DNA from 4 places in the Xenorhabdus ishibashii genome. Region 4 is predicted to be linked to each of the others. Evidence: predicted binding sites of a transcription regulator. Region 4 holds the regulator's gene; each other region holds the start of a gene.
The links. Region 4 encodes CRP, which controls carbon source genes, mostly activating them, when cyclic AMP is high. Its sites were predicted from a motif close to ATGTGANNNNNNTCACAT; they were not measured.
Positions count from the first base shown of each region.

Region 1 (8,120 bases), 1.4 Mb from region 4:
ACACGGACAGAATACCTTTCGAATGTTCACTTAGCTGAGCAGAGATCTCTTGCAGGCTCTGCATCGCCACAAATTCGTTGGAAACCAACTTGGTTGCCATGATACTGCCTACTTTCAGCGCTTCATCACTTGGAATACCGATGATCCATGCAAACGGATAAAACACATATCCCATGCACTCTTGGAAGGTAATCCCAAATATCAGATGGAAAATTGCGTTAATTCCCGCAATCAAAGCAATAAAACCTATCAACATCGCAGTGACAATCAAGGCAACTTTGAAACCCGCCAGAATGTATTCACCCAGCATTTCAAAGAAACTCTGCCCTTCATGGAGGTTGCTCATACGGATTTCTTCTTCATTCTCAACAGAATAAGGATTGATGAGAGACAAGATGATAAACGTGCTGAACATATTGAGGATCAATGCAGCAACCACATATTTTGCATCCAGCATCGTCATGTAAGCGCCGACAATAGACATAGATACCGTAGACATTGCCGTTGCCGCCATCGTATACATCCGGCGTTCAGACATTTTGTCCAACACATTTTTATAAGCAATAAAGTTCTCTGATTGCCCCAGAATCAATGAACTCACCGCATTAAATGATTCCAGCTTCCCCATGCCATTGATTTTAGACAGTACTGTACCGATCACACGAATGACAATTGGCAGCACTTTGATATGCTGCAAAATCCCAATCAGGGCGGAGATAAAGATAATAGGACACAAGACATTCAGGAAGAAAAAAGCCAGGTTCGCTTCTATCATGCCACCGAAAACAAAGCTGGTGCCTTTTGCTGCATAAGACAAAAGATGGATAAATAAATTATCAAATCCTTTCACTATCCCCAAACCCACATTAGAGTTCAGGAAGAACCATGCCAGAAAGAGTTCGATTATAAGCAACTGAATTATATAGCGGAACTTAATATTCTTCCGGCTGTTACTAGCCAAAATAGCCAGGCCGCCAATCACGACCAACGCGAGGATAAAATGAAAAATATGAGACATCATAAAGAAGAGCTCCAAACACGATTCTGTGCAAATTTATGTCTGTATTCTATGTAACGCACAATAGTAAAGTTTGATTATTATCACATAATTTTATTATTAGAATAATTACTTCCCATTTAGCCAATCTGATCACACTTTAATCATCACATCCTTAAAGTGGAATACGAATTATTCACCCAATAAACGAAGCATTTCTTCCTCATCGATAACAGGAATTCCCAATTCATTGGCTTTCGCTAATTTGGAGCCAGCGGCTTCACCGGCAATGACCAAATCTGTCTTCTTAGACACACTTCCTGTCACTTTTGCCCCTAAAGCTGTCAACTTATCTTTGGCTTCGTCTCGTGACAAACGATTCAATGAGCCAGTTAATACGATTGTCTTGCCGGTAAAGGGGCTATCGATCTCATCCACGCTCAGGCTATCAGCCAATTCCCAATGGATACCAATATTGTCAACCAGATCGTCAATCACTGCCTGATTATGTGGCTCATTAAAGAAATTCACGACATGACGAGCAACAACACCTCCTACATCCGGTACTGCAATCAGAGCGTCAATATCCGCTGCTCGTAATTTTTCTAATGTGCCAAAATGAGAAACCAGATTAACGGCTGTCGCTTCGCCAACTTCTCGAATACCTAAAGAGTAAATAAAGCGAGCTAAGGTAGTTTTTTTCGATTTTTCCAAGGCATTAATAACATTTTGCGCAGACTTGGGTCCCATGCGCTCAAGGCCAGTTAATTTTCCGGCAGTCAGCCGGAAAAGATCAGCCGGCGTTTTGACATACTCTTTATCCACAAGCTGCTCAATGATTTTCTCGCCCATGCCATCAACATCCATAGCACGACGGGAAACAAAATGTTTCAATGCTTCTTTGCGCTGCGCACCGCAAAATAACCCTCCGGTACAACGAGCGACCGCTTCACCTTCAACACGCTCTATATCTGAGCCACAAACTGGACAATGAGCGGGAAAAATCACTTCCTGAGTTTCTGCTGTCCTGTTTTCATGAACAACTCCCACTACTTGCGGGATAACATCTCCGGCACGACGAATAATCACCGTATCACCAATACGCAGCCCCAGACGTTCAATTTCATCTGCATTGTGCAGTGTGGCATTACTAACCGTAACACCTGCCACCAATACAGGTTCCAAACGAGCAACCGGAGTAATGGCACCAGTACGCCCTACCTGAAATTCGACATCACGGATGATAGTCATCTGCTCTTGAGCCGGAAACTTGAAAGCTGTCGCCCAACGTGGTGCTCTGGCAACAAAACCCAACCTTTCTTGTAATTCGAGGGAATCGACCTTAACTACAATTCCATCAATATCAAAGCCCAGTGTCGGCCGCTTCTGCTCAATGTCATGGTAGAAATCCATCACCCGCTGAGTTCCCTGACATAACTTCACCTTGTCATGGACAGGCAGTCCCCACCGTTTGAATTGCATCAGGCGCTCGTAGTGACTTGCTGGCAACTCCCCACCTTCCAGAATACCAACACCGTAGCAATAGAAAGTCAGTGGGCGTTTGGCAGTAATACGAGGGTCAAGCTGGCGTAATGATCCGGCAGCCGCATTACGGGGATTAGCGAATACTTTATTGCCTGTGCGGCGCGCTTCTTCGTTGAATTTTTCAAATCCAGCCTGCTTCATAAAGACCTCACCACGGATTTCAATGCGGGCGGGAATATTGTCGCCTTTCAAACGTAAGGGAATAGCACGAATGGTACGGACGTTGGCGGTAATATTTTCCCCCGTTGTCCCATCACCACGGGTCGCAGCCTGTACCAATTCCCCATTTTCATACAGCAAGCTGACCGCCAAACCATCAAGTTTTAGCTCACAACAAAACACCAAATCCTGATTGTCTTTCAGACGATCACGAACGCGTTTATCAAATGCCAGATAGCTCTCTTCATCAAATACATTATCCAGAGATAACATAGGGATCTCATGGCGTACCTGTTCAAACGCCGTTAACGGTGCCGCTCCCACACGCTGGGTAGGAGAATCCGCAGTAACCAATTCTGGATGCTGTTCTTCCAATGTTTTTAATTCTCGCATCAAACGATCATATTCTGCATCAGGGATCTCTGGTGCATCCATAACATGATACAAATATTCGTGATGACGTAATGTTGTTCTTAATTCATTAATTTTTTGGATAATATTTTCCATGACTTCTCACCAGAGATGAAAAACCCCCGACTAGCGGGGGTTTGATACTAAAAAAAGGGGGTTATTCACCGACATTGAGTGTATCACGGATACGCGCTTTATAGAGTTCTATCATCTGTGGTGTCAGCATTTTGCGCTCACCATCCAGAACTACGCCCCCTACATCAGCAGCGATGCGCTGTGCCGCCTGCAACATCAGTTTAAAATTCTGATTGGAATCACCATATGAAGGCACAAGCATAAATATGGAAATGCCAGGGGTAGTGAAATCTACCATTTGGTCAGGATCAAATGAGCCAGGTTTTACCATGTTAGCTAAACTGAACAATACAGCACCACTACCCGATGGGTTTAGATGGCGATGAAAAATATTCATCTCACCAAACCGGAAGCCTGCCTGTAAAATGCTTTGGAACAATACTTCACCATTCAGTTCTTGCCCATGGTGAGCGGCAACATGCAATACCAACACAGTCTCTTTTTTAGTCTGTTCAGATTTAGACAATGCTTCATTTTTCGCTGCCTTTGACTGCCCTTCCACAATTTCAGAATCTGACTCTGTTATCCTGGCTTCTTTCGATTCGACAGATTCAATCGGATCGAACAACCCAAGTTGTGGTTCTTCCTGTTGATCATCAGCAGCGTTCACCTTGATTGCAGAAACATCAGATTGATGCCTTGCAAGTAAAGGATCTGTACCATCATCAGGCACTACGGCTAACGACTCAGACGCATGACGTTCGATAACCGGCTCAGCACGATGTTCAGTATGCGGTTTCGCCGACTCCTGAACATTCGATTTTGACGTATTATCAAACAATTCATCACCATCATCATCCTTTGGCTCTTCCTGATGCCCCTGTTTATGACGTTTAACTGGGCGATCACGAAAGAGTGATGAACGCTCTTTACGGCTGGTCCACAGCCCATGTAATAGCAGAGCTATTATGGCTATCGCACCAACAACGATTAATATCAGACGCAAATCCTGCATCATTGCTATCTCTGTTGTTTAAATTAATTGCCACTACGGCGGAATATTCTTTAGATAAGAGTATTTGTCAAATAGGACAAGTGCAAGTCTCTACATACTTTTCTTACCATAATGAGAGATTTCCTCTGTTTTTTCGGATGTTTTTTACTCATAAAACGACTGGTCAGTGGAAAATCCTGCCTATATCATACCGCCTCAATCATCTAAGAGAGAATAAGAAAATATGACGAATTCGACAAAACATGCGAGTGGATTTCACTATATTGTCCAAGGTTGGCAACTAATAACCCGTCCTGGCATTAAGAGATTCGTTCTATTACCTTTATTGGCTAATATTTTATTACTAGGCGGTTCATTTTGGTGGCTATATCATAAACTGGATGACTGGATACAATGGACCCTCGATAAAATACCAGACTGGATGCAATGGTTAAGCTATTTAATTTGGCCACTTGCCGTTATTTCTATCTTATTGTTTTTTACTTATTTTTTCAGCACACTCGCTAATTTTATCGCTTCACCATTTAATGGCTTGCTGGCGGAAAAACTGGAGGCTGACTTAACAGGTATTCCAGCACCAGATACTGGCGTTATCGACCTGCTCAAAGATACGCCACGTATTTTGAAACGCGAAGTAGTGAAAATTCTTTACTATATTCCACGAGCACTGATCCTCTTGTTACTTTATTTCATTCCAGGAATAGGCCAAACCATCGCACCTCTCCTTTGGTTTATTTTTAGCGCCTGGATGCTAGCAATCCAATATTGTGATTATCCGTTTGATAACCATAAAGTCAGTTTTACCACTATGCGTAATACCTTGCGCCAAAACAAAATAGATAACCTGCAATTTGGCGCAGCAGTAAGCATACTGACTATGATCCCGATCGTGAATCTGTTTATCATGCCCGTTGCTGTTTGTGGAGCCACTGCAATGTGGGTTGATCGCTACCGTGCTCAACACGCCCTGAATCGCACATCATCAAACTAATTTTCTGCTTACTATCCTCTGCCTATTACAGCAACAAAGCCCCTGACAAATGACAAGTATGTCAGGGGGCTTTGTTAAAAAATTATGCTAGCCTTAAATAATCCAAAGAATATAAAATGACCATCAATTATTCTTTTATATAATAAGAATAGACTGAAACCTTATTTCCATAAATATGATGTTAGCGTATGGTTAATCAGTATTTACGGTATGTTAGGGGTAATCGAATAATGAGCAAAATTTATGAAGATAATTCATTGACTATTGGTCACACTCCGCTAGTACGTTTAAAAAATTTCGCAAATGGTCGTATCCTGGCGAAAATAGAATCCCGTAACCCCAGCTTCAGTGTAAAATGCCGCATTGGTGCCAATATGATTTGGGATGCTGAAAAACGTGGCATTCTGACCAAAGATAAAGAACTTATCGAACCAACCAGCGGTAATACAGGGATTGCACTTGCCTATGTCGCAGCGGCTCGTGGTTATAAACTAACCTTGACCATGCCTGAAACAATGAGCCTTGAACGACGTAAACTGCTGAAAGCACTAGGCGCAAACTTGGTGTTGACCGAAGGTGCAAAAGGCATGAAAGGTGCCATTGAGAAAGCTAACGAAATCCGTGAAAGTAACCCTGATCGTTATATTCTTCTGCAACAATTCAGTAATCCCGCCAACCCTGAAATTCATGAAAAAACCACTGGCCCTGAAATTTGGGAAGATACTGGCGGTAATGTAGACGTTTTTGTTGCTGGCGTAGGAACTGGCGGTACAATCACGGGGGTTGCTCGTTACTTAAAAAATACGCAGGGCAAACAAGTTACCATCGTTGCGGTAGAACCAGAAGGTTCACCTGTTATCAGCCAAAAATTGGCGGGTGAAGAACTTAAACCAGGCCCACATAAAATTCAGGGAATTGGCGCGGGTTTCATTCCTGATAACTTAGATTTAACATTAGTTGACCGCGTATTTAAGATCAGCAACGAAGAAGCGATGCAAATAGCACGTGAAATCACTGAAAAAGAAGGAATTCTTGCCGGAATTTCTTCGGGTGCGGCGGTTGCGGCAGCCATCAAAATAGCGCAAGAAGATGCATACAAGGATAAAAATATCGTGGTGATTTTGCCTTCGTCAGCGGAACGTTATCTCAGTACAGGACTGTTTGCTGACTTACTCAGTGAGTAAAAATCACTCTATAGAATTTTCCACTATATTGACAAAGAAGCATCTACAGGGTGCTTTTTTGTGCATCAGATCAAAGTTTAAAGCTTTCCTAGGTGATTTATTCAAGTAGCTTTAGTATTTAACCAGTAATTATTTTGATGCGCAAAATTAATCGCCAATCAGGCGGCAAAAAAAGGTTATTCAATTAAACCATTCTTCGGATAGCGTGTATTAACACCAAATCAACAATTGAGCGCATCAAGTATGTTAATTTTTTGATAATGATTATTATAATCCCACTAAATTTCAAGTTAAAATTAACAGAGCAATAACTTGAAAGGCGAAGGGAACACGCTTTACTTCATTATCATTTTAACGGTTGTATAAGCCGGAGTGAATTCAGCTATATCCAATAGAGTTCTCTTGGTTTACCAATAAATATTTAAGTTATTGAGGAAATACTATGTTCCAGCAAGAAGTTACTATTACTGCACCAAACGGTCTCCACACTCGCCCTGCGGCACAATTTGTCAAAGAAGCAAAAGGTTTTGCTTCTGACATCACCCTGATTTCTGGGGGCAAGTCTGCCAGCGCAAAAAGTCTGTTCAAATTACAAACGCTAGGGTTGACTCAAGGTACAGTCGTAACGATTTCTGCTGAAGGCGAGGATGAACAACAGGCTGTTGAACATTTAGTTAAATTGATGGGTGAATTGGAATAATCGTCCGCTCAATCAAGCCAATCTATTTCATTCAGCTTATCCCCGGACCAATAAAATCCGGGGATATTTAGGGTATCTCCTAAGTCTTAATGAAAGATAATCACCCGCAGTAAGGTCATATAATATGATTTCAGGCATCTTAGTATCACCAGGAATTGCTTTCGGTAAAGCGTTATTACTGAAAGAAGATCCCATCATTATCAATCATAAAAAAACTACTCCTGAACACGTCGAACAAGAAATTTCCCGCTTTAAGCAAGGCCGTAACAAATCTTCCGCACAATTAGAGATAATTAGAGAAACAGCCGAAAAAAACCTGGGCGCAGAAAAGGCCGAAATCTTCGAAGGCCATATTATGTTGCTGGAAGATGAAGAGCTAGAGCAGGAAATTATCACGCTTATTAAAAAAAATCTGTTAACAGCAGATGCAGCCGTTCATTCCGTTATTGAAGATCAGGCTAAGGCACTGGAAGAGCTGGATGATGAGTATTTGAAAGAGCGAGCCGCCGATGTTCGTGATATTGGTAAGCGCTTACTGAAAAATATTCTGGATATGCCAATTATCGACTTGGGTTCCATTGAAGAAGAAGTCATCTTGGTTGCCAGTGATCTGACGCCATCAGAAACCGCACAACTCAATCTGGACAAGGTATTAGGTTTCATCACTGATCTTGGTGGCCGGACTTCTCACACTTCCATTATGGCTCGCTCATTGGAATTACCAGCGATTGTTGGTACAACCAATGCGACCAAACAAATCCAAAATGGTAGCTACCTGATTCTGGATGCCGTCAATAATCACATTTATGTGAACCCATCTGATACCGAAATCGAGAAACTGAAAACAGCGAAAAGCGAGTATCTGACAGAAAAAACCGAACTGGCGAAGCTGAAAGACTTACCTGCCATCACATTGGATGGTCATCAAGTTGAAGTTTGCGCCAATATCGGTACAGTACGCGACATTGCTGGCGCTGAGCGCAATGGTGCCGAAGGTGTTGGTTTATACCGTACTGAATTCCTGTTTATGGATCGCGATTCTC
Region 1 is NZ_NJAK01000001.1:565,785-573,904, forward strand. Features, by position in the region: gene Xish_RS02695 (NupC/NupG family nucleoside CNT transporter) at 1-1,018, opposite strand, end outside; gene ligA (NAD-dependent DNA ligase LigA) at 1,190-3,208, opposite strand; gene zipA (cell division protein ZipA) at 3,270-4,205, opposite strand; gene cysZ (sulfate transporter CysZ) at 4,426-5,193, shown strand; gene cysK (cysteine synthase A) at 5,424-6,377, shown strand; gene ptsH (phosphocarrier protein Hpr) at 6,820-7,077, shown strand; gene ptsI (phosphoenolpyruvate-protein phosphotransferase PtsI) at 7,202-8,120, shown strand, end outside.
Region 1: the regulator CRP is predicted to act here: its motif matches at 1,090-1,107, upstream of Xish_RS02695 (NupC/NupG family nucleoside CNT transporter).

Region 2 (8,120 bases), 990 kb from region 4:
AATGCTAATCTGATATTTTTATTCAAGAAAATAAGCTTGTAGTTTTTCACGCGCAGGGATATTAAGGCCGATATCTTTTTCCAGCCAAACATCTACGCTGCCATAATGCTGGTTAATGCTATCAAGTGCAGTCAGTAAAAATTCTTCCCTCACTGAATAAACATAGGCAAATTTTTCGACCACACTTTCACTCATCACTTTTGCGTGTTCATTCAATAAATAGTCTCGGTACGGAGCCAATGTGACATTAGTCAGCAAATAATCTTCCATCACCGTATCCAGATCAGCGCCCAATGCGAATAAAACCAGTGCAGAGCCTACTCCCGTTCGGTCTTTGCCAACCGCACAATGTTGCACAATTCCGCCTTTCTCTGGTTGCAATAATAATGTCGCTAACGTTTTATAAGCCGGATTGTTGATAGGGAGTAATTTGTATAAACGAGACATAAATGTTTTCGCATCGAATTGCTCCAGTATTTCTTTGTCTAATTTATCCAGATTAGCGTCCACTTCTTTGGAAAGAGGATTGGCTGGAGCATGGTAATAATGTGCCCCATTCCATATTCGATCGGGTTTATCCATAATTTCGCTGCTATCACGATAATCAATGATCTGCAAAAGATTTTGATCCACTAAAAAAGCCTGATCGTTTTCTGTCAGTCTGTCCAGTGAACCGGAACGAAATAACATTCCTGGTTTAATTTTGACGCCATTATTCAGTGTCTTATTACCTAAATCACGGAAATTAATGCCGCCATTCAGAGGAAGTAATGAAGGATGAGATAAAAATGTTGTGGTCATGGTCACTCTTGTTGCGATTAAAAAATAGTTAATAGAACAAACTATCTATTAGTACAAAATGTTATGACATTAGCAAATTTTGAAATGAAGGGAAGAAAAGATCGCATAAACGATAGGGCCAGAATGTTCTGACCCTCAATGAAAGGCATTACAGCAGGCGACGGGCAGCCTCGACAACTATCCCCAGCGCATTGCTTTCTGTTTTCTTCAGTAATTCTGCATCTGGGATTTCCTGTTGGGTACGGTTAACAATCACACCTGCCACCATACCAGCACGCAATCCCTGACTCGCACACATGGTTAGTAATGTTGCTGATTCCATCTCAAAGTTCATTACGCCCATTTCTTGCCATTCTTTCATGGAATCCTGGAAACGCCGAACGACACGGCCAGAATAAGTATCGTAACGTTCCTGACCTGGATAGAAGGTATCGGAAGATGCAGTAATACCAACATGAGTAGCAGAACCAGATGCTTTTGCTGCTTCATACAAGGCATTTGTACACTCAAAATCAGCAACCGCAGGGAATTCCATTGGGGCAAAGTGCAAACTGGCACCATCCAAACGAACCGCAGCAGTTGTAACCAATATATCCCCTACATTGATATGTGCCTGAATTGCCCCAGTTGTTCCGATGCGCAGGAAAGTACGTACTCCCAACTGCGCTAACTCCTCTACAGCAATCGACGTTGAGGGGCCTCCAATGCCTGTAGAGCAGACAACCACGGCTTTTCCGTCAATTTCTGCACGCCAGGTTGTAAATTCACGGTGGGAAGCCAAATGTACGGGGTTATCCATCAATCGCGCAATTTTCTCAACACGATTAGGATCGCCTGGTACAATTGCCAGCGTTGCGCCTTGCAGATCGCTTTTGGTGATACCTAAGTGAAACACATCAGACATATCGACTCCTCAACGGACATGATTCAAAATATGAATACCTAAATTTAGTCAATACTCTGACATTTTTTAGTGATTGAAATCATCTTTAATTAATACAAGAAAGAAACACATACATAATTTTGTGATAAATGTCACATTTAAAAGATAGCGCCCGCTACAGAGCGCTATCGCTATCCATATAAAAAGTTACATGACAAGATTAAGAAGCAATACACCACACAATCCGATTCCCCATGCAATTGTGGTGGGGATCGACCAGACGATAATCTGCTGCCTCGCATTTTTGATACCCATCATCCGGTTAACCACCCAGAAAAAACAGTCATTGAAGTAACTAAAAAACAGGGTACCCATCATCGCAGCTTGTGCCGCCACCAACATATTAACATCCGGTATCTGTTTGATAACAGGCGCAGAAATAGAAGCCGCAGTTATCATTGCCACTGTACCAGAGCCTTGAATTATGCGTATGAGAGTCGCAATGATAAATGGGATCAAAACAGGTGTTATTGGCAGGCTGGCAATATAATGCGCTAATATCGTCCCTGTTGAACCTTCGTTCAATACTGCGCCTAATGCTCCCCCTGCTCCTGACACCAACAAAATAATGCCTACGGTTTTTAACCCTGTTTCCAAATGTTCAATCACTTCATGTTTACTGACGTTTGGCATTAGAGTATAAACTGCCAGTAATACACTGATTGCTAACGCAATAATGGGTGATCCTAGAAAATTAAAAATCTGAAAATAGAAAGATTTTTCCTCACCAGTTCTTAGTATCATTCCATTAATTACGCCAATAAAAATCAGAACAATCGGTGTAACGATAGGTAAAAGGGAAAGAAACAGGCTTGGAAGTGATTTTTGTTCCTTTTCATCCATATAATGCTGATGTATTTGTTGCAAATTTTCTGCATTCTCTTTTGTATCATCAAGCTGATATTCAGGATATTTAGTTTCCAACCATTTTGCATAGCAGGTAATACCAATGACACAGGGCACCGCCAGTACCATACCTGCCAGCATCATTTTGCCAATACTCACCCCAAATATTCCGGCGACACCAAGCGGCCCTGGTGTTGGGGGAACGATATGGTGAGTCACTACTAGCCCTCCCGCCAAAGCAACCCCAAGGGACAATACATTGCGCTTCCCTTTCTTCGCCAATGCCTTCACCAGTGGATAGAGGATCACAAAAGCCGAATTCACAAATATGGGGATACTGACGATATAACCGGTAATCGCCAAAGCCCACTCTTCGCGTCTTTTACCCAACCATTTAATCAGGCTATAGGCGATCTGCTCTGTTGCTCCCGATACTTCCAATATCCTCCCCATCATGCATCCCAACCCAATCACGATACCGATGTTGCCTAATGTCGAACCAAATCCTTTGGTGATCACCTCAACAACATTCCCTATAGTCAAACCACCTGATATTCCGGCGATTATTGCTGCAATTAGCATAGCAATAAGGACATGTACACGAGTACGCAAGACCAGAAAAACCAACGTAAATACTGCCACTCCCAACCCAATAATTGGAATGTAAAACTCCATCACAAAAACCTCATTAAAAATGGATAAATTGGAACATGCCATATTTGCTATGCTTTTCGCTATCAGAAATCGATATTTTTCCAAGGAAAAATTTAGATAACTTCTATTTTGTAAAACAATCCACAAAAATGCATGGCACAAGGGGAAGCGTGTATTTGTGATGAATCAGGTCGGTGACAATGAGAGGATAGTTGAGATGAAAAATGATAATTGCCTGACAATTACCTGAGTAAAAGGGTAATTGTCAGAACAAGATTGAATTATGGTAACTGTATTAGTTCAAATTGAACAAATAAACTTTAAATTAATTGTTTAATGAAGAGCGCAAGCGTTTTGCCGCTTCAACCATGTTTGCCAACGCTTGTCTGGTTTCCGTCCAACCGCGAGTTTTCAAGCCACAGTCAGGGTTCACCCACAAACGCTCGACTGGAATACGATCAGCCGCTTTGCGTAGCAATGCCTCAATCCATTCAACACTAGGGACGTTTGGTGAGTGAATATCATACACACCAGGCCCTATCTCATTCGGATACGCGAAATCTTCAAACGAATCCAGCAACTCCATATCCGAGCGCGAGGTTTCAATGGTGATCACATCTGCATCCAGCGCTGCAATTGACGGCATGATGTCATTGAACTCGCAATAACACATATGCGTGTGGATTTGGGTATCATCTTTCGCAATCGCTGCACTTAGTTTGAAAGCATCCACCGCCCACTCCAGATATTCCCGCCATTCTTCTCTGCGCAGTGGCAAGCCTTCACGCAATGCAGGTTCATCAATCTGAATAATGCCAATGCCTGCTTTCTGCAAATCATCAACTTCATCCCGCAAAGCCAATGCGATCTGTTTAGCGATGGTTTCACGGCTGATATCTTCCCTTGGGAATGACCAACAGAGAATGGTCACAGGTCCCGTCAACATCCCTTTGACTGGCTTATCAGTCAAGGATTGCGCATATGTCGCCCAGTTCACTGTTATCGCCTCTGGACGGCTAATATCGCCAATAATTACCGGTGGTTTCACGCAACGCGAGCCATAACTCTGCACCCAACCATTTTGGGTAAAGACATAACCGTCAAAGTGTTCACCGAAATATTCCACCATGTCGTTACGTTCAGCTTCACCATGTACCAATACATCCAGCCCCAAACGCTCCTGCTCTTGGATCGCCTGTTTGATATGCTCACTGATATTGGCTCGGTAGTTCGTGCTATCCACCCGCCCCTTTTTGAAATCGAGACGCAGGCTACGAATTTCTGTGGTTTGCGGGAATGAACCGATAGTTGTTGTTGGCCACAGTGGTAAGTTATAACGTTGGCGCTGAATCTTAGCACGCTCAGGATATACCTGATGACGTTCACTGTCCTGTGGCTTAATTGCCGCAATACGCTCAGCGACCGCAGAGTTATTCACCCTTGTGGAGCTACGACGGGCGCGGATTGGGGCACTATAGGCATCCAGTTCAGCCTGTTTATTGCCTTCTGGCGCATTCAATGCTTGTGATAACAAAGCAAGTTCCGCACATTTTTGCAATGCAAAGGCAAACCAGCTTTTCACTTCTTCATCCAACCCAGTTTCATCATTCAGATCTATTGGGCTATGAAGCAATGAACAGGAAGTGCCGATCCACACAGTTCTCTTACCAACCAATGGTGCAACAAGCTGATATTTCTCACTTAAGTCAGCTCGCCAAACATTGCGGCCGTTAACCACACCCAATGAAAGCAACCAATCTTTTGGCAGAGATTTATCCAAATCCTTAAGAGAATCCCTTCCTGCAACCAAATCAACATGCAATCCTTGCACTGGCAGCGATTTTATTGTCTCCAGATTGTGACCGATGCTATCGAAATAGGTCGTCAGCAACAATTTTACCTGTCCATCAAGTGCTTGATAAGCCGTTGAGAATGCCGCCAGCCACTCTTCTGGTAATTCCAGTACCAGAGCCGGCTCATCAATCTGTACCCATTCAATGTCACGTTTTGCCAGTTCCGCCAGTACTTGCTGGTATACCGGCAGGATATCGTTTAATAGAGACAAGCGATCAAAAACTTTGCCTTTCACCTTACCGAGCCATAAATAGGTCACAGGCCCCAAAAGAACAGGTTTTACTTTGTGCCCCAGTGCCAAAGCTTCATCAACTTCGTCCAATAGTTGAGTCCAGCCTAGCTTAAATTCCTGCCCTTCCTGAAATTCAGGCACAATATAGTGATAATTTGTGTTAAACCATTTCGTCATTTCCGCAGCAGCCGCAGGTGTACCTGTTGGTGCCCGACCACGAGCGATACGGAACAGCGTATCCAGATCAATATTGCCATCTGCATTTTGATGACGCGGGGGAACATTGCCCAGTAACAAGCTTGTGGTCAATACTTGGTCATACCAGGCAAAATCACCAACGGGGACTAAATCAACGCCCGCTTCTTTTTGTTGTTGCCAGTGATGTGCACGCAATTCACGGCCTGTTTCCAGCAATTCCTGTTGAGAAATATTTCCTGCCCAATAGCTTTCTTGCGCCTTTTTTAGTTCTCTTTTCAACCCAATACGTGGAAAACCTAATGTATGATTCAAAACCGTCATGTCGTCACCCGTAAAATTTTAGCCGTCTAGATGTTTACACTTCTATAATCAACAGGTAATGTATAAACCACAAGCGCAAATTATTCATTATCATCTTGAAGGTTTTTCATGATCGAATTAAAACACTTAAAAACACTACATGCACTGAACCAGTGTGGCTCACTTGCAGCAGCGGCAAATTATTTGCATCAGACGCAATCCGCCCTTTCGCACCAATTCAGTGAATTAGAACATCGGTTGGGATTTAAGTTATTCATTCGTAAAAGCCAACCCTTGAAGCTAACGGCTCAAGGAGAAGTGTTATTAAAGTTGGCAGAGCAAGTTTTACCCTTGGTAACGGATTCCTTACGTCAATGCCATGAGCCGGAAGAGACAAACTTACGCATTGCCATTGAGTGTCATAGCTGCATTCAATGGCTGACTCCCGCACTTAAGCGTTTTCGTGAAAGTTGGCCACAGGTTAATGTGGACTTTACATCTGGTGTGACATTTGATCCTCAACCTGCACTGCAAAAACGCGAGCTGGATATCGTTCTGACATCTGACATTATTGCAGACAGTAACCTGCACTATACGTCACTGTTTGATTATGAAGTGAAGCTGGTGATCGCACCGGATCATCCACTGGCAAATAAACGTGATATTCATCCACAAGATCTCGCGGCTGAAACTTTGCTGATTTATCCGGTTCAGCGCCAACGGCTTGATATTTGGCGACACTTTCTCCAGCCTGCGGATATTACTCCAACATTAAAAACTGTCGATAATACGCTATTGCTGATTCAGATGGTTGCCGCCCGATTGGGTATTGCCGCATTACCTCACTGGGCGGTGGAAACATTCGAAAGACAAGGGTTGATTGTAACCCAAACATTAGGAGAGGGATTATGGAGCAGATTGTACGCTGCCAGCCGAGAAGGGGAGCAGCGCCAACCCGCTATTGATACTTTTATTCGTTCTGCGCGTCAACACGCGGTGGACAATTTGCCGTTTGTGAAACGGGTTTCAGGATCCAACGGTGATGCACCCAAAGTGACGCAACAATCAAGCTGCCTCCAATGGTAAAACTCAGCCAATTAGGATGTTGCTGCCAAATTGCAAAATTGACTAACAACCCTGCCGGAATCAGCATATTATTCATAATTGCCAACGTTCCGGCATCTACTTGCGTTGCCCCATAGTTCCACATAAAGTAACCAATCCCCGACGCCCCAACACCTAGCCAGATCAAGACGCCCCACTGTAGCTGAGTTGTTGGTAATTTTTGCGGATCACCAAACATCAGCCAGCCGATGATGGCGACGACACAAGCCCCAAGATAGAACCATGAAAATGCCACTCGTTGCGGGATCGGATGAGTTTCCATCAAACGCTTATAACCGACCTGCCCAATTGCAAAGAAAATATTTGCGAATTGCACCAATATTAAGCCAATCCAAAAAGATTCACTCAATCGGTCATAACGAATAATTGCAGCCCCAGCCACTGCCAATAAAGAACTTAAAGCATAGCCCGAGCGCAACCGCTGACGCCCCATCAGATCATAAATTAATGTGACATAGAGCGGTGTCATGATGGTAAACAGCAAAAATTCTGCCACAGTCAGATAGTGATAGGCATGAAATACAAACAAATACATCACACCGAGCTGACAGGCACCGACAGCCATATACAGTGAAATGACTTTCAGAGATAACCCACGCCAGCGCAAAAATGGTAAAAATACCATTGCGGCCAACATTACCCTGACAAGAACCGAAAACCAGCTATCAACCTGACCAGCGAGATAAGCGCCAATCAGGCTAAATGAGGCGGCCCACAAAAATGTTGTGATCGTTAACAGCCACATAATTTATCGATCTTTTACCTTTTATTGATCTTTTTCCACTAAAAGTGCTTCCAGCAAATCAAGATCATGCAGTAATGTTTGCAGTGTTTCATTACTAATTTTACGAGTTGCACGCAGATGATATAACTCTCCCCGTTCAGCCCTTAATGCCGTCAAACGGAAGCGGCGCTCCAAATCTTCAACCATCAGGTTATGCTCGATTTCATCCGTTCCCGCAGTACGACGCCGTAAATAACCAGTAACACGAGAAGCAATTTCATTAATGACTTCTGCATCCAGTTTTTCTTCAGTACTGGCCGACAAACGCTCTTCCATCTTATTCATACTGACAATAGCAACTTCAGCCATTGCCGATTTTGCCATTCTGATTTCATTGAGATCTGCCAGCTTATCACCGACTTTCATGCCACGTAGCAGCAAAG
Region 2 is NZ_NJAK01000001.1:964,678-972,797, forward strand. Features, by position in the region: gene Xish_RS04495 (tyrosine-protein phosphatase) at 19-801, opposite strand; gene udp (uridine phosphorylase) at 950-1,705, opposite strand; gene Xish_RS04505 (GntP family permease) at 1,892-3,265, opposite strand; gene metE (5-methyltetrahydropteroyltriglutamate--homocysteine S-methyltransferase) at 3,570-5,849, opposite strand; gene metR (HTH-type transcriptional regulator MetR) at 5,958-6,914, shown strand; gene Xish_RS04520 (carboxylate/amino acid/amine transporter) at 6,799-7,698, opposite strand; gene Xish_RS04525 (Na+/H+ antiporter) at 7,720-8,120, opposite strand, start outside.
Region 2: the regulator CRP is predicted to act here: its motif matches at 1,825-1,842, upstream of udp (uridine phosphorylase).

Region 3 (8,120 bases), on a different contig from region 4:
ATTAGCCGATATTTCTGCCACCAAAGGCATCAACCAGACATTCTCAGATGTAATACAGTTATCTATTGAGAATGGCTATAATAAGTTTATCGGGTTAGTTGCAATTGCCCGTAATAAATCTCTGGATGAAATCGATAATATCGCTCAGGGGCGTGTTTGGAGTGGCATTGATGCCAAAAAACATGGTTTAGTCGACCAACTGGGTGATTTTGATGATGCCGTTAAAAAAGCCGCTGAACTGGCAAAAGTCAAAAATGTCTCATTGGACTGGATGCAACCTGAACTTTCATTCTCAGAAAAATTCATGTTGGGACTGACTTCATCAGCGCAAGCACTTCTACCAAATACTTTGCAGTCAATGTTGCCGGCTCCACTTGCCGAAGTCGCTCAAGATGTGAAAAAACAAGCTGTATTTTATAACAATATGAAAGATCCGCAGAATATCTACACATTCTGTTTGAATTGTGTCGATATTCGTTAAAATAACTGACTAAGGTTCCAACAAATTTAAAGCCTGATTCCACCATCAGGCTTTTTTTATTCTTGATACTCCCTATAATCCGGCTAAATGTTTTTATTGAGGCGTTACCATGCAGAAGAAATCGATCTACGTTGTTTACACTGGCGGTACTATTGGGATGCAACATTCTCCCAATGGATACATTCCCGTTTCCGGTCATTTACAACAACAACTCGCCAAAATGCCAGAATTTCACCGTCCAGAAATGCCAACATTCACAATTCGTGAACACCAACCTCTGATTGATTCTTCTGATATGAGTCCTGACGACTGGAGCATTATCGCAAATGATATCTACCAGAATTATCATGACTATGATGGTTTTGTGATTCTGCACGGTACAGATACCATGGCTTTCACTGCGTCAGCACTCGCCTTCATGTTCGAGAACCTTAATAAACCTATTATTGTGACAGGGTCACAAATTCCTCTGGAAGCATTGCGTTCCGATGGACAAACCAATCTCCTTAATGCTTTGTATCTTGCAGCAAATTACCCTATTAACGAAGTCAGTTTGTTTTTTAACAATAAGTTATTTCGTGGAAATAGAACAATTAAGGCTCATGCAGATGGCTTTGATGCTTTTTCATCCCCTAACTGCTCACCACTGATGGAAGCTGGGATAAATATCCGTACCTTCAAAACAACCCCCATACCTGTTAGTCACGGAGAGTTTGGTGTGAACTCAATCACATCACAACCGATTGGTGTTGTGACCATCTATCCGGGATTATCCGATCAGGTGGTAGAAAATATTCTGATGCAACCCGTCAAGGCGTTAATTTTGCGTTCATACGGTGTTGGCAATGCTCCGCAACGAGCTGATTTGTTACAAACGTTAAAGAAAGCAACTGAGCGAGGTATTATTGTGGTCAATTTGACACAATGTATTTCTGGCCGAGTCAATATGGAAGGCTATGCGACTGGTCATTCTCTGGCAGCATCAGGTGTTATCAGTGGTTATGACATGACTTTCGAAGCAACTTTAACGAAATTGCACTATTTATTGAGCCAATCATATACACCAGAAGAGATCCGCTACCTGATGCAACAAAATCTGCGGGGAGAATTGAGCTATTCCGATGAATAATAGATAGGTGAGTCGAGAATATGATGAAAACAGCATTATTACTTATTGATCTACAAAATGACTTTTGTACTGGGGGAGCACTGGCTGTCAAAGAGAGTGATACAGTGATTGAGGTAGCAAATAACGTTATTGCACGATGTCAGGAAAACAATATCACGGTTATCGCCACTCAAGATTGGCACCCAGCCAACCATATGAGCTTTGCAGAAAACTCAGGACAAAAAGTAGGTGAATTAGGGAAACTCAATGGTATTCCTCAAGTATGGTGGCCGAACCACTGTATACAAGGAGAGTTTGGTGCAGAGTTACATCCTTTGTTAAATCAATCTGCTATTCAAGAAATTTTCCGAAAAGGGGAAAATCCTCAAATAGATAGCTATAGTGCATTCTTTGATAATGACCATAAAAGTAAAACCCGTCTGGATACATGGCTGATAGCGCAGAATATACAACGCCTGTTTGTTATGGGTATCGCCACTGATTACTGCGTAAAATTTACTGTACTTGATGCCCTGGCATTAGGTTATGAAACCTATGTCATTATTGATGGCTGTCGCGGTGTTAATATCCAAAAAGATGACAGCCAACAAGCATTTGAAGAAATGGACAGAAAAGGGGCTAAGTTAGTTTCACAAAGTGAAATGATATCCATTTTATAACCCGATCCAAATCATCAATGCAGTAGCCATAACCATTTATAAAATTAATTGACAATTCTAATTAATGTAACTAATGATAACCTTGTCTTTCAGACATAGGACGAGGTTATCAATTCATGCCATTTCAATCTTCCGACTGGGGTTTTAATTTTGCAACCATTTCGGACTGAAATAGAGCCTTTAACTCCTGTTTACTTTTTATAGCAATTTGGCCGTCGGTGCCAATCGTCATATGTTCAGGATCATGATTATGTTTTGCTTGCCAGAGCATCACTGCCTGTAAACTGTATTCTTTCTGTTCTGGCGTAAGTGGTACGCCATCCTGCCATTTTCCCAGTTCAACAGCCTGAACTAATCGCTGATAAATTTCAGGAGTCATGGCGGAAAGTAAATCATCCAACTTCATCGAAATTTCCTTAATGACTATATGCCCTATTTCACTCACTACATATTTTACTTGTACGGCTGTAAACCAGCATGGTTATTATTAATTAATATATTAACCTTAATAACAATTGAGAATACTCAGTTAAAAATAAGCTGAATCGTTTTTTCTTTCAATTCATCAAACCAATATTTCATTTAAATTCAGAGTATTCAGACATAATATTAGCCTTCTGTTTCTTCGCCTGTTTCTTTATCAACAAAACGTAGTGCTGCTGAATTAATACAAAAACGTTCTCCTGTCGGTTTGGGGCCATCAGGAAAGACATGCCCCAAATGTGCCTGACATTGGCTACAACGCACCTCTATTCGATGCATATTATGTGAATAATCATCAATATATGTGATGGAACCATCACTAATCGGTTGATAGAAACTTGGCCATCCACATCCAGAATCAAATTTCGTATCAGAAACAAAAAGTGGCTGGCGGCAACATAAGCAATAATAAATGCCATTTTTTTTGTTGTGTAGTAGTTTTCCTGAAAATGGCAGTTCAGTACCTGCTTCTTGCGTAACATAGCGCTGTGTTTCACTAAGCTGTTCGATAAAAAAGGAAATATTTTGACTTTTAGTCATAATGACCACCTTTTAAGGTCAATATTTTCAATAAAAGATCATCAGAAACAACATAAAATTAACAACAAAACATCAAAACGCATTCTACCCCATCTAACATAGCAATTTACTTTACTAATTGTGATAAGTCTCACATAACTAACCAATGGTAACTTTAAATATCTCCTTATACCCCGATAATGGTGTGCGTAGAGCTTGTTCCAGCCGTATAACAATCGTCTAGATAGTGATTATTAAATTGATATTTTTCAATTGTTGACACGATTCCGCTTGACGGCTGGCAAGATTTTGGTAACTTTAGAAACAACTTTTAATTCACTAAAAAATAGCTGGTGGAATACTATGACTATCAAAGTAGGTATTAACGGTTTTGGTCGTATTGGCCGTATTGTTTTCCGTGCTGCTCAGGAACGCTCAGACATTGAAATCGTTGCTATCAATGATCTGTTGGATGCAGAATACATGGCATACATGCTGAAATACGATTCAACCCACGGCCGCTTCAATGGCACTGTTGAAGTTAAAGACGGTCAGTTGGTTGTTAATGGCAAAACCATCCGTGTAACATCTGAAAGAGACCCAGCTAACCTGAAATGGAACGAAGTGGGTGTTGATGTTGTTGCAGAAGCAACAGGTATTTTCCTGACTGACGAAACTGCACGTAAGCACATCGCTGCTGGCGCGAAAAAAGTTGTCCTGACTGGTCCATCCAAAGACAATACGCCAATGTTCGTTATGGGTGTTAACCACAATACCTATGCAAACCAGGATATCGTTTCCAACGCATCCTGTACCACTAACTGTCTGGCTCCACTGGCTAAAGTTATCAATGATAAATTCGGTATTATTGAAGGTCTGATGACTACAGTTCACGCAACAACTGCTACCCAGAAAACTGTTGATGGCCCTTCAGCCAAAGACTGGCGTGGTGGCCGTGGTGCAGCACAGAACATCATCCCGTCTTCCACTGGCGCAGCAAAAGCAGTAGGCAAAGTTATCCCAGAACTGAACGGCAAACTGACTGGTATGTCTTTCCGTGTTCCTACTCCTAACGTATCTGTTGTGGATCTGACTGTACGTCTGGCTAAACCAGCAACTTATGCAGAAATCTGTGATGCAATTAAAGCAGCAGCAGAAGGCGAGCTGAAAGGTATTCTGGGATATACTGAAGATGACGTGGTTTCAACTGATTTCAACGGCGAAAAACTGACTTCTGTATTTGATGCAAAAGCAGGTATTGCATTGAACGACAACTTTGTAAAACTGGTTTCTTGGTATGACAACGAAACTGGTTATTCCAATAAAGTCCTGGATCTGATCGCTCACATCTCCAAATAATTGAGCTTTTATCCATTTTCAAAAGTCATCTGTTTACAGATGGCTTTTATGTTTATATAACTAAAATATTAAGATATTGTTGTCTTTGGTTCAGCTACCAATTTGGGCTTACATAAGGTCATGACAGATGCTTGATAAAATTTTCTCATTGCCGATTGTAGAACAACTCTCTCCTTATATCAGCCAGCGAAACATTGATGGTTTTCCATTAATCGTTGTTTCCCACCCTAAAGCTCGCGGGGTAATCAGTATTCAAGGCGCACACCTGATTACCTGGCAACCCAATAACGAAAAACCAGTATTATGGGTAAGTGATAGCACGCTTTTCAGTACAGGTACTGCTATTCGTGGTGGTATTCCCATCTGTTGGCCTTGGTTCGGTTCGTTTGCAGCTCCCAGCCATGGATTTGCGCGAATATTACCTTGGGAGCTCAAAGCTCATGATGAGAATGAAAATGGCGTTATTTTGACGTTCACATTACAGGATAACGCATATACCCGTAAGTTATGGCCACATGAATTCACGCTGATTGCCCGCTTTAAATTAGGGGAAACTTGCGAAATAGAGTTAGAATCCCACGGTGAATATCAAGCCACTTGTGCCCTTCATTCTTACTTCAATGTCAGCGACATCAATCAAATTCGAGTTAGTGGGCTTGGTTCTCATTTTATTGATACCCTCACCGATAACGAACAGTCTATTGATGAAGATTTAGTTTTCCACGGGAGAACAGACCGCATTTATACAGAGCCAGACGATTTTAGCCTGCTCAGAGACCCGCTATGGAAACGAACAATTGAAATACATCATTATCACCATAGTGATGTAGTATGTTGGAATCCAGGTGCTGCACTTGCCAGTAGTATGAAAGATATGAGTAAAGAGGGTTATAAGAATATGGCTTGCATCGAAACCGCACGGATAAATAACCCATTGCAGCCTAAGAATGGCAACCCTGACAGACTTTCTATTGTTATCCGTTGTCGTAAGTTCTCAGATAACAATTAACCAGGTAGAACACATAGAACAGGCACTTATTCCAAAACCAAGGATAAAATGCCTGAATTCTTAAAGGCAGAGAGGATTAACCCACCATGACAGGAACACGCTTCGCTAAAGCACAAAAAAGCTCGTAACCAATGGTTCCGGCTGATCCTGCTACTTCATCTACGGGTAGATTTTCTCCCCACAACTCGACAATACTACCTATATTTGCCTGAGGGCATGGCGTCAAATCAACTGTCATCATATCCATTGATATGGCACCCAATAACTGGGTACGAATACCATCAACCATAACAGGGGTTCCCGTTGGCGCATGCCGAGGATATCCATCCGCATAGCCACAAGCGACTGTACCGACACGCATGGGTTGCGGGGTCGTATAGCGGCTGCTATAACCAATTTTTTCTCCCTTGGGAAGTTCATGTACTGCGATGATTTCACTTTGTAGTGTCATGGCGGGTTTCAACCCAATATTGGCAATGTCATGCCACTTTCCACTCGGAGACGCGCCATAAAGAATAATACCTGGCCGTACCCAATCTCGATGTGTTTTCGGATGCCACAAAACAGCACCAGAATTCGCCAGACAATGAGGAAGTGAATTCATTTGCAGACGCTCAACAACTGCGAATTGTTCATCAATACCAACTTCATTATCTGAATTGGCAAAATGGGTCATTAAAGTCACTGACTTAATATTTTTAATCCGGTTCACTATTGAAACTATCTGTGAGTACTCTTTTGGAGTGAATCCTAATCGATTCATACCACTATTAAGTTTCAAATAGATATCAATGGGATTGTCCAATTTAGCTTTTTCTATCTCATCAAGCTGCCAATAACTATGCACGACAGTTGTCAGACGGTATTTATTGATAATCTGTAAATCCGCGGGCTTGAAAAAACCCTCCAATAGCAAGATTGGCCTTTGCCATCCCTGCTCCCTTAAATAAATAGCTTCATTCATGTCAAGCAGTGCAAATCCATCTGTCTGCATGAGTGATTGCCATATTCTGTCCAATCCATGCCCATACGCATCCGCTTTTACTACCGACCAAATTTTACTGTTATTCACTTTTTGACGAATAACCGACAAATTATGGCGAAATGCATCGAGATGGATCGTTGCCAAAATAGGACGTGGCATGACGACCCCTTCTTATAGTTTATTAGTTTATGCCGTATGTAAATGAGGATTTATTGGAAACACTTTTATATTAAAACCATCGATGTATCTGAATACAGAGAGATCATCTGCCGCGATATCCGGTTTTTTGCCAGAAATTAAATCAGCCAATAACTTCCCTGAACCACAGGCCATCGTCCAACCTAGTGTTCCATGTCCCGTATTTAGATAAAGATTGGTATATTTGGTTGCCCCCACAATAGGAGTACCATCCGGAGTCATAGGCCGCAAACCAGTCCAGAATGAGGCCTCTGCAATATTACCACCATTGTGGTATAAATCCTGTACAACCATTTTTAACGTTTCACAACGATTCTGGGGCACATTCAAATTAAATCCAACCACTTCCGCCATACCACCAACGCGAATACGATTATCAAAACGCGTAATGGCAATCTTGTAAGTTTCATCCAGCACAGTTGAGACCGGTGCTTTTGATTCGTCCATGATAGGCATCGTTAACGAATATCCTTTCATCGGATAAACCGGAATTTTAACCAGTTCTTTTAAGATTTCAGTGGAATAAGATCCCATCGCGACCACATAGTGATCCGCCGTCATGATGCCATCATCACATTGAATACCTGTGACTCTATTCCCATCCACCAAGATCCGTTTAACTTGCTTGTTGAATACAAACTGCACACCAATATCTTCTGCCATTTTAGCCAGCGCTTTGGTAAAAAGCTGACAATCACCTGTTTCATCATTCGGTAATTGCAATCCACCTGTCAGTTTATGAGAAATATTAGCAAGCGCTGGCTCTACAGCAGCCAACTGTTCGGCAGTCAATAACTGATAAGATACCCCTTCTTGTTCTAACACTTCGATATCATTAGCAGCATTATCGAATTGCTTGGTAGTTCTGAACAATTGCAGGGTTCCCCCCTGACGCCCTTCATATTGGATCCCCGTATCGGCCCTTAATTGTTTAATACAGTCCCTGCTATATTCTGCCAAACGTACCATTCTGCTTTTATTCATCGCGTAATGGCTGGCATCACAATTACGCAGCATTTGCCACATCCAGCGTAACTGAAACAAAGAGCCATCAGGGCGAATAGCCAAAGGTGCGTGACGTTGAAATATCCACTTTATTGCTTTTAGTGGGATCCCTGGGGCTCCCCAAGGAGTTGCATATCCTGGTGAGATTTGACCGGCATTAGCGGCACTAGTTTCTTCAGCAGCACTATTCTGGCGATCAATTACGGTAACTTCATGGCCTGCTTGAGCAAGATACCATGCGCTGGTTACGCCAATAACACCGCTGCCTAAAATAAGGACCTTCATTTTACCCC
Region 3 is NZ_NJAK01000002.1:335,609-343,728, forward strand. Features, by position in the region: gene sppA (signal peptide peptidase SppA) at 1-481, shown strand, start outside; gene ansA (asparaginase) at 591-1,610, shown strand; gene pncA (bifunctional nicotinamidase/pyrazinamidase) at 1,634-2,269, shown strand; gene Xish_RS17160 (YeaC family protein) at 2,394-2,675, opposite strand; gene msrB (peptide-methionine (R)-S-oxide reductase MsrB) at 2,879-3,292, opposite strand; gene gapA (glyceraldehyde-3-phosphate dehydrogenase) at 3,635-4,630, shown strand; gene Xish_RS17175 (D-hexose-6-phosphate mutarotase) at 4,758-5,639, shown strand; gene dadX (catabolic alanine racemase DadX) at 5,716-6,783, opposite strand; gene Xish_RS17185 (D-amino acid dehydrogenase) at 6,811-8,112, opposite strand.
Region 3: the regulator CRP is predicted to act here: its motif matches at 3,411-3,428, upstream of msrB (peptide-methionine (R)-S-oxide reductase MsrB).

Region 4 (8,120 bases):
GGACACAGACATAATACGGTATTCGGATAATCATTAATGGTTGTTTGAGTACCGTTTTTATTCCCCTCCCCCCTTTCTACGTTGTTGCATGGTTGCTGCATGATAGTAACGCGCTCGCCGTATCACTATTTTAAACGTGCTTCTGTGGTATGATGAGTCCCCCATTGTTGTTGATACTGTTTTACCTGATTTTACTATTATACAGAATGCATAATACCCCAATGGGGTAGGGCAACTTATAAGACTATAATAATCAGTAGGATATACTCCTATGTTACTAATAATAGATAATTACGATTCTTTTACATTCAATTTATATCAATATTTTTGCGAGTTAGGGGCAGAAGTTTTAGTTAAGCGTAATGATGAGATCCAGCTTGAAGATATCGAAGATTTGGCACCTACTCATTTAGTCATTTCTCCGGGGCCTTGTACGCCGAATGAAGCAGGGATCTCGCTGGAAGCGATTTCACATTTTGCAGGGAAAGTGCCCATCCTCGGTGTGTGCCTGGGACATCAGGCAATAGGTCAGGCTTTTGGTGCGAGCGTTGTTAAAGCTCGTGAAGTAATGCATGGAAAAACCAGCCTGATCCACCATAGCCAGCAAGGGGTATTCAAAGGATTAGATCGTCCATTAACGGTCACGCGTTATCACTCTTTGGTCATTGCTGCAGAAACGCTTCCTGCTTCATTTGAAGTGACGGCCTGGAGTCAGCATAATGGTGACGTAGATGAAATTATGGGAATACGCCACCGTACTTTGCCACTGGAAGGCGTGCAGTTTCATCCAGAAAGTATTCTTAGTGAACAGGGACATGAATTGTTGAATAATTTCCTCAAATATTAGTCAGATATCTCCACATTCCCTCATTATGTTGTTTTTTTATTTGCCCTTAAGTGATTTTTTATTCATATTTTATGATTATTATTTCATTTGGAAATGGCAGATATAAAATAAGGTGAGGGAAATGGTAGAAAATAAAGCAGTAAACCGAAATACCTATGATCAAGTGATGTTGCCTATTTATGCACCAACGAATTTCATTCCTGTCAAAGGGCAAGGCAGCCGAGTATGGGATCAACAGGGTAAAGAATACATCGATTTTGCCGGTGGTATCGCTGTTCTGGCTTTGGGGCACTGTCATCCGGCTTTGGTGAATGCTTTGCAACAGCAAGGTGAAAAATTGTGGCATGTCAGCAATGTTTTTACCAACGAACCTGCCTTAACCTTAGCACAGAAATTGATTGATGCGACTTTTGCCCAGAAGGTCTTTTTCGCGAATTCGGGAGCGGAAGCCAATGAAGCGGCATTTAAATTAGCACGTCGTTATGCGATTACTCGTCATCATCCCAATAAAACGAAAATTATTGCTTTCCATCAAGCGTTTCATGGACGTACTTTTTTCACTGTTTCGGTAGGAGGCCAGCCAAAATATGCCGAAGGGTTTGGACCTAAACCTGCTGATATTGTTCATGTGCCTTTTAACGATTTGGATGCCGTCAGGGCAGAAATCGATGATCGCACTTGCGCTGTTGTTTTAGAGCCAATTCAGGGAGAAGGAGGAATCACGCCTGCGACGATGGAGTTTTTGCATGGGGTGCGTGAATTGTGTGATAAGCATCAGGCTTTGTTGGTTTTTGATGAAGTTCAAAGTGGGATGGGGCGCACGGGTAAGTTATATGCTTACCAGCATTATGACGTACAGCCGGATATTTTGACGACAGCAAAAGCGTTGGGAGGCGGTTTCCCAATCAGTGCAATGTTAACGACAGATACAATAGCGGCGGCAATGGAAACGGGTGCACATGGAACGACTTATGGTGGAAATCCATTGGCTTGTAGTGTCGGTTGTGTCGTACTGGATATCATCAATACGCCAGAAGTACTGATGGGCGTGGAAAAACGGCATGATATGTTCATTCATGCTCTGGAAAAGATAAACCAAAAATATGGCATATTCCATGAGTTTCGTGGAAAAGGATTGCTGATTGGAGCCGTATTGAAGGCTGAATATCAGGGCAAAGCCAGAGAAATATTGCAGCAAACGGCTGAAATGGGATTGATGTTATTAAGTGCAGGAGACAGCATCTTGCGTTTTACGCCATCATTGATCATTCCTGAAGATAAAATCACAGAGGGCATGATGCGGCTGGAAATGGCAATATCCCGTTGGTTAAACAAATAACAGTAAATAAAGCCAGTGCGAAGTAACAAATACACTGGCTGATAGTTTCTGGTTTATCGGGAATTAACGTGTCCCATAAACGACAATGGTTTTGCCATGTGCAGAGATCAGGTTTTGATCTTCCAACATTTTCAGGATACGCCCAACCGTTTCACGCGAGCAACCCACAATCTGCCCAATTTCCTGACGTGTGATTTTGATTTGCATACCATCAGGATGAGTCATTGCATCAGGCTGTTTGGCCAAATTGAGCAGCGTCTGGGCGATACGGCCTGTAACGTCCAGAAAAGCTAAGTTACCTACTTTTTCGGAAGTGGTTTGTAGGCGACTTGCCATCTGAGCAGATAAACGCATCAAAATATCAGGATTGACCTGAATTAACTGGCGAAATTTCTTATAAGAAATTTCAGCTACTTCACAGGCACTTTTTGCTCGCACCCATGCAGTACGCTCTTGCCCCTCTTCAAACAATCCAAGTTCACCAATGAAATCTCCCTGATTTAAATAAGAGAGAATCATTTCCTTACCTTCTTCATCTTTTATTAGAACAGCAACCGAACCTTTAACAATGTAGTAAAGCGTTTCTGCTTTCTCGCCTTGATGAATAAGCGTGCTCTTGGATGGATATTTGTGAATATGGCAGTGTGACAAAAACCATTCAAGAGTAGGGTCTGTTTGTGGCTTGCCGAGAACCATTCGCTTTATCCTCTGTTGTTATTTCTGCCTTTATGAGTGTGAGAAACGGTAGTTCCTCTTCAGGCTGGCTTTATAAAGTCAATAGATTAACATATTAACCTGCTGAAAAACTGACAAGCGGGAATTTTATATGGATTATAAAGATGTCAAAATATTAGGCATATTGATCTTAATCCATATACCTTGCCAGTCCACGCTTGTAACCTTGTTTGTAACACAGGAAAGCTTTTCTGTCTTCTCCTGTATCGCTTCAGCATATTAAACTGGCTGTCAGATTACCAGAAATCAGGCAGAAGAGTTGGTTTTATTGATTTTACATTTATAAAAGGAAAAAATGTTGTCACAAAAATGGTCTGTTTATTTAAATAAAACAGGTAACATTATTTTTTGTTACCTGTCTTATTAAAAATTAAATGAGGATTAAATTACGAAATTTTTTTGCCTTCCAGTAATTGCTTAACAAGCGGCGCCATAATTAATTCCATTGCCAGCCCCATTTTTCCACCTGGAACGACGATAGTATTTATACTGGAAATAAATGAACCCTGAAGCATAGCCAGCAAATAAGGAAAATCAATTTGAGTGAGGCCACGGAAGCGGATCACAATAAAACTTTCGTCCAGCGAGGGAATAGACTTGGCAGAGAAGGGGTTAGAGGTATCAACGGTAGGGACACGCTGGAAATTGATATGGGTACGTGAAAACTGAGGAGTGATATAGCGGATATAGTCATCCATTGAGCGGACAACTGAATCCATGACGGCCTCTCTGGAATGCCCACGCTCGCCGGTATCACGGATGAGTTTTTGAATCCATTCTAAGTTGACGATAGGCACAACGCCAATCAATAGATCCACATGACTGGCGACATTATGTTGTGGCGTGAGAACACCACCGTGCAGTCCCTCATAAAATAGGACGTCCGTATTTGATGGCAGAGGTTCCCACGGTGTGAAAGTCCCTGGTGATTGATTATAGGGGACGGCTTCATCATAGGTATGGAGATATTTTCGGCAGCGACCATTACCCGTTTCACCATATTCAAAGAATGTCTTTTCCAACATACCGAAATCATTGGCTTCTGGCCCAAAGTAGCTGATATGTCTGCCTTGTTCTCTTGCTTTACGTATCTCGGCATCCATTTCAGGACGAGTGTAACGATGGAAACTATCCCCTTCTATCAGTGCTGCTGTTATGTCAAATTGTTGGAAAATCTTGCGGAAAGCGACACTGGTAGTGGTTGTTCCTGCTCCACTGGAACCAGTGATTGCGATGACGGGATGTTTGGCAGACATGAACAGACTCCTTAAGCAATAAAACTGGTGAATCAGTCAATTAGAATGAATAAAGTAAGCTGAACTTTACGGACGGAACATCTCTTTAGGCAAAATATTAACGGTTCCATGTAGTTCAGACCATACCAACAGAACCTCACTTCGTTCAAGCTGACGTTTTACATCCTGCACTTTTTGTTCGAGTGTTTTTTCCTGTTCACCGTAATCAGTACCTTCCCGCAGGACAAAACTTTCAATCAAGTTGTGGAGTGTATCGGCTTCCAATTGTTGCCACGGGATAATCATTGTGGTTGCTCCTGAGAATACTGTAATTCATCATCGGGTAAATTTAGACGTTGCCAATGGGTTATCGTCTGGGATTCATAATGAATTGATTTCATGATTAAGGACTGTTGATGTTTTGCGAAGGATTATGACAAGCCTGGACACCCTTTGACCTTGGAAGGTATTCCATTTGGTCAGGTGAAAGTATCTGATAAATCAAACGAAATTACTGCAATTTCCAAACTTTTCGCCTTGCTGGATATTGAAGGTTCCACAATCACCAATAAAACCATCAAAATGGCTCATTTTTGGGTATGTATTGATTCCATAATGCCTCACCTTCCTTGCCCTCCCAAGGTGGAGTAGTAGGTTTGCCCTTCAACCAAAATTGTATTTTTTGTTGAACCCGATAGAGATGTCTATTTCTATAAACCCATCTTAACTCACGCGCAGTGATATCTGACGCGGTGCCCCAAGAACTAGGGTATGCTTTTTTTTGCACTACACATTCCATGTCTATACTATCAAGAATAAAGTGCACATGCATATCTTTGGTTATTTCGTCATCGCTTATGGTTATCCAAGATAATCCCCCCTTACATTTTCTACCGAATTGTAACATTGCGTTAGCATCTATTTTTTCATCTTCTTTTTCTTCCTTTTCTATGTCCGCCAAAGATTTTTGGGTAGTGCAATATTTAGGATGCTGATCAAGATATGACATAAAGTTACTTTGGAAATGCTGTTTTTTCCCCAAGGTCATTCTGTTTTTTTGTTTCTGCCCGCCAATCTTTGTCTCTGCGTCTATTGGAATCACATACTCATCTATTATTCGAGGTCGTACTCTGTACTGATTCATTTTTAGTTCAATTAGTTGAAATTCATAATATTCTTTAGTGTATTTAAATCTATCATCCCTTAGCCCATAAATAAGATCACTAGGATAAATTTTTTGCCTAAACGGTGCATTGAATGGCATTTTTTTCTCCTTATATTATTATCTTAATTTTTTGATGGTGAGATTTTACTTATGTTGGTGTTTTATGCTAAATGAGTGTAATCTTTCCTCTCTCAGTAAGTCTAGTGATTTATTCTTAATAATTTCTGATTGTTTTTATATTCCACTGCCAAAGGAAGAGAGCCTGCGATACATCGGAATATGACTTCTGAAAGCCTGACTATCGTACTCTTTGTCAGTTATCACAAAGTCCGAAGGGGGAGTGTTTGACTAAACTTTCAGCATGGACAATATCACGCACTTGTCCCCCGAACAATACTGTCATCAATAAACAGCCATTCCCTATCGGAAAATCATGTAACTATTTGAAAATTAGTTGTAAAATCCCTTTCTTTGACCAGGCGTCAAAACGCGAAAAGACACTATTCCATTTGTCGGACTCTGTCGATAAATCACGCCAGAAAATGCTCGTTCTCATTCGATAAAGAATGCCTTCCAAAGTCAAATGATGTTCAGGCTCGTCATAATCCTTCGCAAAACGTCAACAGTCCTATTATCTTGTATATGAAATAACATACTGTTATCTTTCTTGAAAAGAAATGTCAACTAACTGGGTGGGAGGGGAATCTACCCATGACTTTAAGCCTGATATTCTCGCTTAGTATATTTATGTTTATTTCCGCTATTACACCGGGACCAAACAATTTGTTACTGACATCATCGGGAGCTAATTTTGGTATTCGCCGCTCTATCCCGCTTTGTCTGGGCATTATTCTGGGAATGCAGACAATTTTGCTGCTGTCTGCGTTTGGTGTTGCGGCGTTATTATTGATTTATCCTGCAATACATATGGGGCTGAAAATACTCGGATGCCTGTATTTATTATGGCTAGCCTGGAAAACAGCCACTTCGCATTATCAGCGGTTGGACACTACAACATCGTCAGGAAAGCCAATCAAAATTTATCAAGGTTGGTTATTGCAGTTCTTGAATCCCAAAACATGGTTGATGGGATTGGGAGCAATCAGTAGTTACAGTCTGGCTGGAGAGCTATATAACCATTCCATTTTTGTTATCAGTGTCGTGATGTTAATCATCAATACTCTTGCTGGTGTAATCTGGCTTGTTCTTGGTTCGCTGATTGGTCAGTTACTGAAAAGCCGCCGCGCGTGGTTCACATTCAATATCGCAATGGGGGGCCTGACTGCCGCTTGTGTGCCTTTAATTTGGTTTGGCTGAGCTAACTCAAATCGATATTTTTGCTCCCGAAGAGTAGCGTTAGCGTGAAGCCAGCGATATAAGAGACGATTAACCCGACTCCATATATTGCCATGCCCGTGAAGATGCCGTTGTTGGATGTCATCAGTGGCAGGGCAACCAGCCCGGAAGGGCCGAAAACGCTATTCAATCCGACAGGCCATCCCCACCAAGCAATCAGGCCGATAAAAAAACCACCTACGGCACCGCCGAGACAGGCGGTGACAAAAGGTTTGACGCGGGGAAGTGTGACGCCATAGATCAAGGGTTCGCCAATTCCCAGTAAACCTGGGATGATGGCGCCTTTGATCTGAGTGCGCAGCAAAGCACCTTTTTGGGCTTTGATGTATAACGCCAGTGCGGAGCCTACTTGCCCCGCTCCTGCCATCGCCAGAATGGGAAAAAGGGAATTAAATCCTTGTGCTTCCATCAAAGCAAAGTAGACGGGAACAAAGCCCTGATGCACACCAAACATCACGGCGATTAAGAATAGCCCTGCCAAGATGGCTGTACCGAACGGGTTGCCATTCAAATTCACGAACAGCCATGACATCACGGTAAACAGATAGCTTCCGACAGGCATAATGACGATAAATGTGACAGCGCCCATAATCAGTAGGGTGATCGTGGAAGTCAGGATCATATCCAGATCTGATGGCATGATTTTGCGGATCTGCTTTTCCACCCAGGCTCCGAGAATACAGGCAATCAGTATTCCTATAATATTGCCTCGAGGGTCAATGGCGAAGCCAAAAAAATGACTGATACCAGAGTAAAAACCACTGGTAGCTTCGGCGTTATAACCCAGCACAAATAGAGAAGCAATGATGGCTCCGTTAACCCCAGATCCTCCAAATGCCTTTTGTGCATTGTAGCCAATCAAGATACCCAAGAAACTGAACATGCCTTTGCTGAAAATTTTCATATAGCCAACCATCTCAACCAATATAGCGTTGGGATGAGTGGCTTCTTTAATAAAAACTTGTTCCAACAGAGTAGCAAAGCCCAATAACAGGCCAACGGCAATAAACCCTGGGATCAGGGGAGTGAAGATAGTAGCAAATTTAGCCAGAAATTTATGGACTGAACTAGTTTGTTTTTCTTTGAGATATTTTTTGTTAGAGGTGGCGATATCTTTTAGCGTGTCAGAATGGGGTTTAGCAGAGGGAAGTTCAGACTCATAGGGATGGCGTGTATCACTTAACAGTGTTTTCATTATCTCTGCTGCTGTTTGGGCTTTGCCGGGGCCAAGGACAATTTGAAGTTGGTCATCGGTCTCTATGACACCCAAAACACCAATAACCTTCTTCAACCTGAATATATCGGCAAGTGAATCATCTCGTAGAGTTAACCGCAAGCGAGTCATGCAATTACCACAGCGTACAACATTACCTGCCCCGCCAATGGCGTTGAGTATTTCAGCCAATATTTCCTGACGAATTCTAGCCATTGATACCCCCCCTT
Region 4 is NZ_NJAK01000001.1:1,956,229-1,964,348, forward strand. Features, by position in the region: gene Xish_RS09295 (aminodeoxychorismate synthase component II) at 272-847, shown strand; gene Xish_RS09300 (aspartate aminotransferase family protein) at 969-2,186, shown strand; gene crp (cAMP-activated global transcriptional regulator CRP) at 2,250-2,882, opposite strand; gene Xish_RS09310 (phosphoribulokinase) at 3,308-4,177, opposite strand; gene Xish_RS09315 (YheU family protein) at 4,244-4,462, opposite strand; gene Xish_RS18385 (hypothetical protein) at 4,734-5,420, opposite strand; partial or broken gene Xish_RS19375 (transposase) at 5,764-5,925, opposite strand; gene Xish_RS09330 (LysE family translocator) at 6,033-6,638, shown strand; gene murP (PTS N-acetylmuramic acid transporter subunit IIBC) at 6,640-8,106, opposite strand.